Linked DNA regions of Kribbella solani. The protein of the gene in region 2 interacts with the protein of the main gene of each other region in a pairwise test. Links are inferred from orthologs where the notes say so. Each region holds a gene or a part of one and is shown on either strand. Other genes may lie near its edges. The genes, in order: rlmB and HDA44_RS31570.

Region 1 (3,131 bases), 2.1 Mb from region 2 along the record:
GGCCTGATCCGTACCAACGTGTGCGCCGAGCAGGGCGACTCCGGCGGGCCGCTGTTCTACCGGCAGTGGGCGTTCGGGCTGACGTCCGGTGGTTCGGGCGACTGCAAGAGCGGTGGCGTGACCTACTTCCAGCCGGTGGTGGAAGCCCTCAACGCGTACGGCGTGTACATCTACTGACGCAGGATTCCCCACTCTCCGGATTCACCTGAATACTCAGGGCGAGAGTGGGTAGGACCCCTCACGGTTGAAGTCAAGGACGCCCCGCCCCGGGCGTCCAACTCGTGAGGAGGCTGAAACCATGAACCTGTCCCCACTCCGCCGTACCACCGCCCTCCTGGCCGCGGCCGGGCTGGCCGCCGCCGGACTGCTGGCGTCGCAGGCGTCGGCCGCACCGGTCAACCCGTCCGCGCTGTCCGCGGCGGCGATCACGTCCACGCTGAGCAAGGACGCGACCATCCCGGGTACGGCCTGGGAGACCGCTCCGGACGGCCGGATCATCGTGTCGTACGACGACACCGTGACCGGTGCGAAGCTGTCCAAGCTGACCGGTGTGACCAAGCAGTTCGGTCAGCGGGTCACGCTGGAGAAGATGAAGGGCAAGCTGACCAAGTACATCGCCGGTGGTGACGCCATCTACGGCGGCCAGTACCGGTGCTCGCTCGGTTTCAACGTACGCAGTGGCAGCACGTACTACTTCCTGACCGCTGGTCACTGCGGCAACATCGCATCCAGCTGGTACTCGAACTCCGCCAAGACCACGCTGCTCGGTACCACGTACGGATCGAGCTTCCCCGGGAACGACTACGCGATCGTGCAGTACAGCTCGTCGTACACGAACCACCCCGGCACGGTCGACCTGTACAACGGCTCCTCGCAGGACATCACGTCCGCCGGCAACGCGACCGTCGGCCAGGCGGTCAAGCGCAGCGGTAGCACCACCGGCGTACACAGCGGCAGCGTCACCGGCCTGAACGCCACGGTGAACTACGCCGAAGGCACCGTCAGCGGCCTGATCCGCACCAACGTCTGCGCCGAAGGCGGCGACTCCGGCGGCGCGCTCTTCGCCGGCACCGTAGCCCTCGGCCTCACCTCCGGCGGCTCCGGCAACTGCACCTCCGGCGGCACGACCTACTTCCAGCCCGTAACCGAAGCCCTGTCCCGCTACGGCGTCAGCGTCTACTGACCCGGCGCCCTGCGAAACGAAACGCCCGGTCCGGGGCTTCCCGGCCGGGCGTTCCCGTCAGCTCTCGGTGGCGCGGCGGCGGGAGATTTCGTAGAGGGTTACGCCGGCGGCTATGCCGGCGTTGAGGGATTCGGTGGCGGTGGTCATCGGGATCGAGACGATCAGGTCGCAGTTCTCCCGGACCAGGCGGGCCAGGCCTTTGCCTTCGGAACCGATCACCAGGACGATCGGCTCGGTCGCCGCCTCGAACTCGGGCAGGTCGACGGCGCCGTTCATGTCCAGGCCGATCACCAGCAGGCCGGCGTCCTTGTAGGACTTGAGCGCGCGGTTCAGGTTCCCGGCGCGGGCGACCGGGATACGGGCGGCGGCGCCGGCGGACGTCTTCCAGGCCGACGCGGACATCGACGCGGTCCGGCGCTCGGGTACGACCACGCCGTGCGCCCCGAAGGCAGCCGCCGACCGGGTGATGGCGCCCAGGTTGCGCGGGTCGGTGACACCGTCGAGCGCGACGATCAGCGGCACCTCGCCCGCGTCGTACGCCCGCTGCAGCAGGTCGTCCGGATGCGCGTACTCGTACGGCGGGATCTGCAGCGCGACGCCCTGATGCGCGCCACCGGCGGTGACCCGGTCGAGCTCCGTACGCGGCACCTCGAGCACCGAGACACCGGTCTCGACCGCGACCAGCAGCGCCTCGCGCAGCCGGGCGTCCCGCTCGGTGCCCTCGGCGACGTGCAGCGCCGACGCCGGTACGCCGGCCCGCAGCGCCTCGACCACCGGGTTCCGCCCGTAGACCCACTCGACGCTGGCGTCGTTGTCCTTGCGGGCCGGGCGACGGCCGCGCTGCTCGCGATCCTTGGCCCGCTCGGCCGCCTTGGCCCGCTTGTGCGCGGGGTGCTTGACCCGGTCGACCGCCTTCGGCGTCGGGCCCTTGCCCTCGAGACCGCGGCGGACCCGGCCCCCGGACCCGGCCGTCGGGTTGCCCCGCGGCTTCTTCCGGATGGCACCCTTGCGCTGGCTACTGCCTGGCACGTCAGCTTCCTTCGTCTGTAGTTGCGAGGGACCATCGCGGCCCCTGCGGGGTGTCCTCGACGACGACGCCGAGCGCCTTCAACCGGTCGCGGACGGCGTCCGCGGCGGCGTAGTCCTTGCGGCCGCGCGCGGCCTGCCGCTGCTCCAGCAGCGCCTTGACCAGCCCGTCGACCACCTCGGTGAGCTCGTCGCTGCCACCGGCCCGCGAAACCCACGGCTCCGACAGCGGGTCCAGCCCGAGCACCACGAGCATGCCCCGGACCGCCGCCAGCGCCTCGCGCAGCGCCGCCGAGTCACCGTCGGCGACCAGTTTGTTCCCGTCGCGGACGGTGTTGTGCAGAACCGCGATCGCGGCCGGCGTACCCAGGTCGTCGTCCATCGCCGTGACGAAGTCGGCCGGCAGCTCGCCCGCGGGATCGACCCCGCCGGTCACCTCGGCGGCCCGGGTGACGAAACCTTCGATCCGCTGGAAGCTCTTCGCCGCCTCCTCCAGCGCCTCGAACGAGAACTCCACCACCGACCGGTAGTGCGACTGCACCAGGTAGTAGCGCAGCTCGAGCGGGCGGACCCGCTCGACCACGTTGCGGACGACGGCGCTGTTGCCCATCGACTTCGACATCTTCTCGCCGGCCGTGGTGACGAGCGCGTTGTGCATCCAGAACCGGGCGAACTTCTGCCCGACCGCGGTCGACTGGGCCAGCTCGTTCTCGTGGTGCGGGAACCGCAGGTCCAGCCCGCCGCCGTGGATGTCGAACTCGGTGCCGAGGTACTTGCCCGCCATCGCCGAGCACTCCAGGTGCCAGCCCGGGCGGCCACGGCCCCACGGGGTCGGCCAGGAGGCGGTCCGCGGCGTGCCCTCGACGTAGCCCTTCCACAGGGCGAAGTCGCGCGGGTCGCGTTTGCCCCGCGGGTCGGCGTC
Region 2 (3,281 bases):
CCGTCGCCGACCGGCCGACCGCGATCTTCGCCGGCAGCGACATGCAGGCCCTCGGCGTCTACCAGGCCGCCCGCGAGCTCGGTCTGGACATCCCGCGCGACCTCTCGGTGGTCGGGTACGACGACCTGCCGCTCGCGCAATGGGTGACGCCCGCTCTGACCACCGTCCACCAGCCGCTGCAACAAATGGCCGAGCTGGCCACCCGCGTCCTCCTCGACCTCGCCCGCGGCGTCACCCCGCCCGCGCTCCGCCTCGACCTCGCCGTCGACATGCGCGTACGCCGCTCCACCAGCAACCCTCCACTCTGACGGGCATCCCCTCAACCACAGGGTTGCCCCCTGGAAATTCGAGGGGGCAACCCTCCGGCTCAGGGGATGAGGCTGCGGATATGGTGGGGCGCATGATCGTCGGCGTGGGGATTGATGTGGTCGACGTGGATCGGTTCGCGCGTACGTTGGAGCGGACGCCGGGGTTGCGGGAGCGGGTGTTCACGCCGGTCGAGGCGGTGAAACCGCCGGCCTCGCTGGCGGCCCGGTTCGCGGCCAAGGAGGCGCTGGCGAAGGCGCTCGGCGCGCCGGCCGGGATGCACTGGCACGACGCCGAGGTGCAGACCGACGAGACCGGCCGGCCGTGGCTGGAGATCACCGGCACCGTCGCGGCCCAGGCGGCCAAACTCGGCGTCCAGAGTCTGCATCTTTCGCTGAGTCACGACGCCGGGATCGCTTCCGCGGTGGTCGTCCTGGAGGGTTGAGCATGCGGCACGCGTACACCGTCGAGCAGGTCCGGTCCGCCGAGGCCGCGCTGATGGCGAAACTTCCTCCGGGTACGTTGATGCAGCGCGCAGCCACCGGCCTGGCAGTTGCCGTCAGCAACTTCCTCGGCCGGACGTACGGCGCGAACATCGTGCTGCTGATCGGCTCCGGCGACAACGGCGGCGACGCACTGTACGCGGGCGCGCGCCTGGCCCGTCGGGGCGCTCGGGTGACCGCGATCCTGCTGTCGGAAAAGGTCCATGCCGCCGGGCTCGAGGCGTTCCGGCTCGCCGGTGGCCGGGTTGACACCAGCGATGCCCTCGCCGGTGGCCGGGTTGGTGCGAGCGACGACCTCGCGGATGCGGACGTGGTCCTGGACGGGATCGTCGGCATCGGTGGGCGACCGGGCCTTCGGCCGGACGCGGAGGCGCTGGTTCGACGCGTCGAGCAGCACGGCGTACCGATCGTGGCCGTCGACGTGCCGTCGGGCGTCGACGTCGACACCGGCGAAACACCCGAATCGCATCTGAACGCGGCGCTCACCGTCACCTTCGGTACGCACAAGATCTGTCATCTCGTCGATCCGGCCGCGACCGCCTGTGGTCCGGTCCATCTCGTCGACATCGGCCTCGACCTACCGCCTGCCGAAGTGCAGTCGCTGCAGGCGGATGACGTACGCGCGCTCTATCCGGTGCCGCACGGTGAGTCGGACAAGTACTCCCGCGGCGTGCTCGGGTTGATGGTCGGCTCGCCGCAGTATCCGGGTGCCGCGGTGATGGCGACCGCCGGCGCCTTGGCCGGTCCGGTCGGCATGGTTCGGTACGTCGGCTCGTCGTCGGTCGGGCAGGCGGTGCTCGCCGAGTACCCCGAGGTGGTCGTCGGCGAGGGTCGCGTGCAGGCGTGGGCCGTTGGTTCCGGTATTTCCACCAGCGGGGTGGATCGCGATCGGTTCACTCGGCTGATCCAGCAGGACGACGTACCGGTGATCGTGGACGCCGGGGCGATCGGCGCGTTGGGTACGAAGCACTCGGCGCGCCTCGTGATCACGCCGCATGCGGGTGAGCTCGGCCAGTTGCTCGGCGTACCGCGCGCGGAGATCGAAGCCGGCCGGTTGCACTATGCGCGGACCGCTGCCGAGGAACGCCAGCTGACCGTGCTGCTGAAGGGCGCGACCACGGTCGTCGCGTCCCCCGACGGCACGACGTACGTGAACCCGATCGCCACGCCCTGGCTGGCCACCGCGGGTTCCGGCGACGTACTGGCGGGGCTGCTCGGCGCGTTCCTCGCCTCCGGGCTGGATGAGGCTCGCGCTGCTGCCTTGGCCGCGTACCTGCATGCTGCCGCCGGCACGCTCGCCTCCGCCGCCGGCCCGATCACCGCGATGTCGATCGCCCACGCCCTCCCAGCAGCCACCCGGCACCTCCTCAGCTCCTGACTACGGCGCCGTCAGGTCCAAGCCTCCTGCGGTGTTGCGCAGTTGCAGCGTCTTGCCGTCGACCTTGTACGTGACCTGCCCCTTGAGGCCGTTCAGCACCGTGGACTCGATCTTCCCGGCATCGCCCGGACACGCGCGGCGGGTGGTGGCGAGATCCCCGAAGGTCAGCGTTCCGGTGCCCCGCGCGACCATGCCCTGAAAGCTGTTGCAACCGGTCGATCCGGTCACGCGTTCGCCGTTCACCGTCAGCCAGACCTTGTCGAATCCGGCGCCGTGCGAGGCGGTCTCGCCGGTCACCACCGTGGCCAGCGTCCACCTCGTACCGTCCAGAGCCGGCGCGGGCTCGGCGATCTTGCGATCGGTCAGCGAGATCGTCGTACTGCCCGAGGTGAGTTCGAGTTTGCTGCCGTCGAGCTTCCAGGACGGTTTCGCCTGCAGGATGTTGCCGAGCCACGAGTCCTGGCCCTGCTGCGGGCCTGGGCAGCCCATCGCGGTCGACGACAGCTCGCCGTCGAGCGTGATCCGGCCGTCGGTCGTCGACACCTTCGACTGCATCGAGTTACAGCCGGCATCGGCGATCAGCCGGCCGTCCGCGGTGAACTGAAGCCGGACCTGGGTCCGCGGCGCCAGCGGGCGCGGCTTGCCGTTCTCGGTGACCGCGGTGGACAGGTAGGTGTTGCCGATCAACGATCCGGTCTTGCCAGGGCCGGGTTGTCCGGTCTGGTTCGTCTGCTTGGGCAGATCACTGGGCTGATCTCCGGGACCGGTCGCGGATTCGGTCCCGCAAGCAGTCAGAGTCAGCAGCAGGCCGGCTCCGGCGAGGGCGATCATCGGTTTGTTCACACCCTGAGGACGCTGCCGGAGGTCCTCGCGTTGCAGCTGTGGGCTCCGTAATATCGGGATGTGGCCATTCGGAGCCGTTACCTCGTACCGACGGTCGTCCTGGCCGCCGCCGCGCTGGTCGTCACGCCGATCGTCGTCCGCGCGAACAAGGACACCCCGGTCTCGACCGCCAACGCCGCCACCAACCCGCCGGCACCTAGTACACGACCGGTGCCTAGTACGCCGGCTGTCACCAAGTCCTGTACCAAACC

What was found.
Region 1: the proteins of HDA44_RS31570 (region 2) and rlmB interact in binary tests that used the Escherichia coli proteins (3 or more experiments, as listed by UniProt). The link is inferred for Kribbella solani from one-to-one orthologs.

What each region holds. Positions count from the first base shown.
Region 1 is NZ_JACHNF010000001.1:4,704,502-4,707,632, forward strand. The notes cover bases 227-3,046. They hold rlmB (23S rRNA (guanosine(2251)-2'-O)-methyltransferase RlmB), read right to left. Parts: upstream 2,213-3,046; coding sequence 1,241-2,212; downstream 227-1,240. Other genes in these bases: HDA44_RS21425 (S1 family peptidase), read left to right, coding at 299-1,183; cysS (cysteine--tRNA ligase), read right to left, coding at 2,214-3,046. In the rest of the region: HDA44_RS21420 (S1 family peptidase), read left to right, coding at 1-177; more of cysS, read right to left, coding at 3,047-3,131. UniProt on the Escherichia coli protein: Specifically methylates the ribose of guanosine 2251 in 23S rRNA.
Region 2 is NZ_JACHNF010000001.1:6,823,227-6,826,507, forward strand. What follows is about bases 1-2,970. They hold HDA44_RS31570 (NAD(P)H-hydrate dehydratase), read left to right. Parts: upstream 1-753; coding sequence 754-2,187; downstream 2,188-2,970. Other genes in these bases: HDA44_RS31560 (LacI family DNA-binding transcriptional regulator), read left to right, coding at 1-308; HDA44_RS31565 (holo-ACP synthase), read left to right, coding at 401-751; HDA44_RS31575 (META domain-containing protein), read right to left, coding at 2,188-2,970. Also shown: more of HDA44_RS31575, read right to left, coding at 2,971-3,030; HDA44_RS37715 (GH12 family glycosyl hydrolase domain-containing protein), read left to right, coding at 3,091-3,281. UniProt on the Escherichia coli protein: Bifunctional enzyme that catalyzes the epimerization of the S- and R-forms of NAD(P)HX and the dehydration of the S-form of NAD(P)HX at the expense of ADP, which is converted to AMP.